Luteolibacter sp. LG18: one gene and its partner. The protein of the gene in region 2 interacts with the protein of the main gene of each other region in a pairwise test. Links are inferred from orthologs where the notes say so. Each region holds a gene or a part of one and is shown on either strand. Other genes may lie near its edges.

Region 1 (3,169 bases), 4.1 Mb from region 2 along the record:
CCGCCATGGGCGACGCGATCCTCGCCCGCCTCTGAGCCTCCGATTCAAGGAAGCCCGGTCACGTGCCGGGCTTCCACTCCACCGTGGTGGAGAACGAGGCCGGCCCCTGCATGCGGGTGGACACGCCGCCGCTGTTCTGGGTCATGGTGAGGATGGCTTCCATTTCCCGCTTCATCACCACCGGATAGAGCAGGGAGAGCCAGATCTTCCCCGAATCGATGGTGTAATCAAAATTGCTCTTCTTCCCATCGCTGCCGATGACGTTCTTCCGGCTGCAGGTGCCGCGAAACGAGAAGCGCCCGCAGGGATGCCCCCCGATGCCTTCGATCCCCTCGTAAACGAGGTCGATTTTCCCGGCGGGCGACTCGCCGAACAGGAGCCTCAACCCGTCCCCGGTCAGTGGAAATGCCGCGCCTTCCTTGAAGCGCGGCTTGCCGAACCAGAACCCGCACGGCAGGGCTCCGGCCGCCACGGCCATGTCACCGATACCGGGCTCGACATTCTCCACCCACACGATGCGGCGGAAGTCACCACCGCGGCCGTTCTCCGCCTTCCACTTGCCGCCGGTCTGGCGAAAGGTGGCGCTCAGGCCGGTCGCTTCGGACTCCACCGCCACCGGTTGAGGAGCTGGCTCCTTCCCCTGCTGAGGCAGCATCGCGGGCACGAAGGCATCGCGCTCGATGGTGAGGGAAAGACGATCGCCCTCCCGCTTCCAAAGATGGGTCGTTTCCGTTGAGCCGTTGAACGTGCCCGTCTCGTTGCCGAGCTCCGAATGCTTGGTCAGGCGCAAGGACTTCCCATCCATCTTCGTGACCTCGCGCGCGGTGAGTTTCGCGGGAAACGGAAGATCCTTGCGGAAGCGGACGCCTTCCTCGGTCTTGTCGATCTGCGCTTCGAGCGCGGGATCGATCGCGGCAGCGGCCGCCTTCTCCTCCGTCGCTTTTTTGTCCGGCGAGGAGGCGGATGTGGCCTTCGCCTTCGCGTCGGCGACCGCCTGCTTCACCTTGTCACAGGAAACGAGGCAGGAACAGCACAGGAGCGTGAGCCAAGGCAGGCGCATGAAATGATTCGATAGGGCAAACCATCTCCCAATACCAGCTTTCAATCTTCGCTAAATGAACCCGCGGCATTCCAACGACTGATCCATCGCATCCGCCGGATTTTCCTCCCGGGCCACGCCCACGATCACCGCGGGAACTCCGGCGACGGTAGTGTGGGGCGGCACGTCGGCGAGTACCACACTGCCCGCGCCGACCTTCGCTCCGGTGCCGATCTCGACCCGGCCGAGAACCTTGGCACCCGCCCCAAGCAGCACGCCGGAGCGCACGATGGGATGGCGGTCGCCGGTCTCCTTGCCGGTGCCGCCGAGCGTCACCTCGTGGAGGATCGACACATTGTCCTCGATGATGGCCGTTTCACCGACCACGAACGAGGTGGCATGATCGAGCAGGATGCCGCAGCCGATCCGCGCGGCAGGATGGATGTCCACCGCGAAGGCCTCGCTCATCACGCTCTGAAGATAAAGCGCGAGCCACCGGCGGCCATCGAGCCAGAGCTGGTGGGCCACCCGGTAGGTGGCGAGGGCGAGGAAGCCCTTGAAAAACAACAGCGGCTCGAGCGGCGAGAAGCACGCGGGATCCCGCTGATAGATGGCCATCATGTCCCGCGCCGCGTGGCGGACGAGCTCGGGATGCTGCCCGAAGATCTGGTTGAAAAGCGGCTCCAGCTCGGCGCGGGTCATGTCCTCGCGGGCCAGGCGGCGGGCCAGCCTGGCGGACAGGGATTCACCGAGATCGTTCCGCAGGAACACGACGTCCCGCAGCAGGTGGGCGAGCGTGGGCTCCTGTTCCACCACTTTGGCCCCATCGTCCCGGATGAGCGCCCAAACGGCCGCGGTGTCCATTTCGTTGCAGGATTTCGCTTCCGCGTCCTTCGTGCTCGCCGCGGCGGCGTGAATGTGTACCGAATCGGTCATGAAGATCTCCCAGAAGCTCGAATATGCCTGTCGTGCCCTCGCCCAACTGGCGCGGCGCAGCGACGGGCGGACGTTAACACGCCTGGAGGAGCTCGCGCAACGCGAAGCGATTTCAGCCAACTTCCTGGTGCAGATCCTCAATGACTTGCGTCGCGCCGGATTGATCGACAGCCGCCGTGGAAAGGCCGGCGGCTACCTGCTGGCGCGCGCGGCGAAGGAAATCACGCTGCGCCAAATCGTGGTGGCGGTGGATCCCGCGCTGCTCCAGTTCTCCGTCTCCAACGAGGGCGAGTCCGGCCCGGGCGTACGCGGCGCGTGGGAGCGGGTGTCCAAGGCGCTGGGCGAATCGCTCGACGGTGTGACGCTGGAAACACTGTCCCAACAGGCAGTGGACCAGATGTTCTACATCTAACCGAGGAACAACCGGCGGCATGGGTCAGTGGCCCAATTAGTCAAGAAATCCGAATGATTTCACTGGCGAAGGGCATGGGAGCGGGGTAAAAACACGGACGTCCCGCCTACCTTTTCGCCCGCCATGCCCGGCAACGCTGAACACACCCACCACATCCGTCTCCGCACCCAACAACTGGAGATGGACACGGCTCCCGCTGCCTCCGACGACTACGAGGGCAAGCTCCAGGCGGCCCAGGTCCAACTCGAACAGCTCCAGAAGCAGCGCGAGGAACTGGAACGGAAGAAGCAGGAACTCGAGGCCCTCAACGGCCGCAAGAGCCAGTTCCTCACCGCCCAGGTCGAGCTGACCGAGAAACTTTCCGGCGCGGTGACACGGATCGACCGCGAGCTGTATGAGATGCGCCAGGAAATGGAGGATCTCGAGCAGTGCCGCGTGTGCTTCGCCTCCCACCTCGACAAACTCCAGAAATACAATCCCGAGGCTTGGTCCAAGGAGCAGCTCGCCGCGCACCTCGACCGCGCGACGACCTCCGCCGACCTCGCCGCGGACGAGTATGAGCAGGCCGCGGCCCATTTCAGCAACATGCGCAGCGGCGAGATCTTCGGCCGTGGCAAGGCCCGCCGTTCCGGTCCGGCCACCGCGGGCGTTTCCGATTTCAAGGCCCAGTTCCGCAGCGGACTGGCCTTCAACCTGCCGGTCATCGTGCTCGGCGGGATCGCCCTGATCGCTTACCTCCTCAAGTAACAAGGCCATGGCCGCCCGGAAGAAGAAGCCGCAGA
Region 2 (3,273 bases):
CGCTCCCCCGGGAAATACAACGTGTATCTCGGGGGCGGCCACGCCGGCCAGCGCCTGTCGAAGCTCTACCGTCCGGAGTTCCCGGGCACGGAGATTCCGCAGCTCCTGGCTCCCATCTTCAAGCACTACGCGCAGGAACGTCTGGAAGGCGAACGCTTCGGCGACTTCGTCATCCGCGCCGGCTACGTGGCGGAAACAAAACAAGGTGCCGATTTCCACGCGAACATCGGCGTCACCGCATGACCGAACTTTCCACATCCATCTCTGAAGCGGACGCGCTCTCCGCTGAACTGGCAGCCTTGAAGGCGGGCGACCGCCTCAAGCTGCTGCACGAGCGCTTTGGCTCCCGGCTCGTCGCCACCACCAGCTTCGGCATCCAGGCGGTGGTGATGCTCCACCTGATCCACGAGAACGCCCCGGAAATCCCGGTGGTCTTCATCGACACCGGCTACCTGTTTCCGGAGACCTATCAGTACATCGACGAGGTCACGAAACGGTTCCCGAAGCTCGACCTCCGCGTCTATCAGCCCACCCTCACCGCCGCCCGCATGGAGGCGCTGTATGGCAAGCTGTGGGAGCAGGGGAAGGAAGGCAACGACCGCTACGGCATCATCACCAAGGTGGAGCCGATGGACCGCGCCCTGAAGGAAATCGGCGGCGATGTCTGGATCAGCGGCGTCCGCCGCAGCCAGTCCAGCTCCCGCGCGAACCGCTCCTTCGCCGAGCAGCAGAAGAAGACCCTGAAGGTCTACCCGATCCTCGATTGGGCGGACGCGCAGGTGAACATCTACATGAACCAGCACGCCCTGCCGCCGCACCCGCTGGCCGAGCAGGGGTATGTCACCATGGGCGACTGGCACTCCACCAGCCCCGTCGTGGAAGGGCAGGACGCCGAGTCCACCCGGTTCAACGGCGAGAAGTACGAGTGCGGATTGCATCTCGACTCCGGCGTCTCCGACTTCCAGATTTGATCCAACGGTTCATTTCCTTCCGGTCCGGATACGGAACGCGGAAACCGGGCCCCAGGATCCGACTATATATCATAGAAACCGAAACCTGATTCATCCCATGCCCATCGCAGACAACCTCGTCGCCACCGTCGGCAATACTCCTCTCATCCGTCTCAACCACCTCACCAAGGGCCTCGACGCCGAGGTGCTGGTGAAGGCCGAGTTCTTCAACCCGCTCTTCAGCGTGAAGGACCGCATCGGCAAGGCGATGATCGAAGCCGCCGAGCGTGACGGCCAGCTCAAGCCGGGCGGCCTGATCATCGAGCCGACCTCCGGCAACACCGGCATCGCCCTCGCCTTCGTCGCCCGCGCCAAGGGCTACCGCGTGATCCTGACCATGCCAGAAAGCATGTCGATCGAGCGCCGCGTGCTGCTCCGCCTGCTCGGCGCGGAGATCGTCCTCACCCCGCGTGCCCGCGGCATGGCCGGTGCCATCGCCATGGCGAAGAAGCTCATCGAAGAGACCCCGGGTGCCTTTGGCCCGGGTCAGTTCGACAACCCGGCCAACGTCCAGGTTCACCGCGAGACCACCGCCGAGGAAATCTGGCGTGACACCGAAGGCAACATCGACGTCTTCGTCGCGGGTGTCGGCACCGGCGGCACCTTCACCGGTGTCTCCGAGGTCATCAAATCCCGCCGCGAGCTGAAGACCTTCGCCGTCGAGCCCGTCGGCAGCCCGGTCATCACCCAGTTCCGCAAGGGTGAGGAACTCAAGCCCGGCCCGCACATGATCCAGGGTCTCGCCGCCGGTTTCATCCCGAAGAACCTCAATGTCGATCTCGTGGACGACACCATCCTCGTCACCAACGAGGATGCCATCGCGACCGCCCAGGCGCTCGCGCAGACCGAAGGCATCCCGGCCGGCATCTCGACCGGTGCCAACGTCTGGGCCGCCCTGCAGATCGCCAAGCGTCCGGAATACGCTGGCAAGCGCATCGTCACCGTCGCCCCGTCCTCCACCGAGCGCTACCTCTCCACCCCGCTGGCCGAAAAGGTCCGCGAGGAGGTGACGAACCTCCCGGTCCAGGAAATCTGACCGCGGCGGCGGAGCCCATCCGCCAATGCCACTGTTTTACCAAAAGGCGCGGGTCCCACGACCCGCGCCTTTTTCGTTTGAGCCATCGTAGCTGAAAGCTCCGCTTTCAGAGTGTAGGGGGAAGCTCCCGCTTTCCCTCTTCGCGGGGTGGAGGTCGCTCGGCCTAACAGCCCCCCGCCAACTGGAGCTGGCGGAGACGATTCGAAAGCGGAGCTTCCGACTACATTGAACAGACTCGCCGTGCTTTCCGGCACCCGTTGCAACGCTTCAACCTTCACCTGAAGTCCTCGGTCTCCTCGAGGATGTATTCGAAGAGATTGGCGGCCTTGACCGCGACGATCTCCCGCTGGGCGGTGTCCCAGACCTTGATCTCGTCCGTCTCCAGATCCACACAGTGGAACTCGTCGCCTTCGTTATTGAAGATCACGAAGAGGTTCGCGGGCAGATCCAGTTCTCTCCTTTTTCTGGCGGTGAACCACACGCCATCGGGCACACGGCTGTCGATGAAGTCGCTCGAAACGACCCCGTAATACTCCAAGGGGCCGAATGCCAGCGTTCCCCAGATGCTGGCGTATTGCTTCAAGGACTCCGTGAACGAGACGCCCAGATGCGCTTCCGCACGAGCCACTAGTTCGGGGGACACGCCGATGCCGCGGTCGACCGCATCCGGATCACTTTCGATCACGGCTTGGAGCCGTGCGAATGCACTGGTGTGAGAGTGGTTGTGGCTCATGGGTTTTTCGGGAATCCCCCCCCTGCCTGCGGAATAGTCCGATCGCTTCCCGAGGGGCTGGGATTTAGCATCCATCACGGCCGGATTTCGGATGGCAAGGTGAACTCGCAAAGTCTGGAACCAGCGAACAGATCCTTCACGCACTCCGAGACAAGCAGAAATGACCTGAAGTCGTCCAGTCGCGCAAGATGGATGCCCTCCATTGACTCCGGCAAGAGTTGCAACTTTTGCAACTTCATCACCTGCTTGGTTCCCGGGATGTGAAGAGCCTTTGATGCGCTCCAGTCGACGGCGGGAATAGCCTTCAGTGGATTGATGAGGGTCGCCTCCATTTCACCGTCGTCACAAGCCACCACCGCGGGCACCCCTTGGACGCTGGTTCCAGCCAGATTCAGCAAGCAGGCACCCGTTTCGTTTGACACCAAGGGGAGCATGGCGGAGTTGGGAAAATAGCACTCTCGACGGATCGTGGACAGCAATCCTCGAAAGACAAA

The links.
Region 1: the proteins of cysK (region 2) and cysE interact in binary tests that used the Escherichia coli proteins (3 or more experiments, as listed by UniProt). The link is inferred for Luteolibacter sp. LG18 from one-to-one orthologs.

Annotation. Positions count from the first base shown.
Region 1 is NZ_AP024600.1:391,241-394,409, forward strand. The notes cover bases 44-2,895. They hold cysE (serine O-acetyltransferase), read right to left. Parts: upstream 1,976-2,895; coding sequence 1,112-1,975; downstream 44-1,111. Other genes in these bases: llg_RS01535 (hypothetical protein), read right to left, coding at 59-1,060; llg_RS01545 (Rrf2 family transcriptional regulator), read left to right, coding at 1,974-2,387; llg_RS01550 (hypothetical protein), read left to right, coding at 2,511-2,895. In the rest of the region: leuB (3-isopropylmalate dehydrogenase), read left to right, coding at 1-35; more of llg_RS01550, read left to right, coding at 2,896-3,134; llg_RS01555 (hypothetical protein), read left to right, coding at 3,142-3,169.
Region 2 is NZ_AP024600.1:4,533,220-4,536,492, forward strand. The notes cover bases 102-3,057. They hold cysK (cysteine synthase A), read left to right. Parts: upstream 102-1,068; coding sequence 1,069-2,046; downstream 2,047-3,057. Other genes in these bases: llg_RS17885 (NADPH-dependent assimilatory sulfite reductase hemoprotein subunit), read left to right, coding at 102-243; llg_RS17890 (phosphoadenylyl-sulfate reductase), read left to right, coding at 240-971; llg_RS17900 (SMI1/KNR4 family protein), read right to left, coding at 2,321-2,779; llg_RS17905 (hypothetical protein), read right to left, coding at 2,854-3,057. Also shown: more of llg_RS17885, read left to right, coding at 1-101; more of llg_RS17905, read right to left, coding at 3,058-3,273.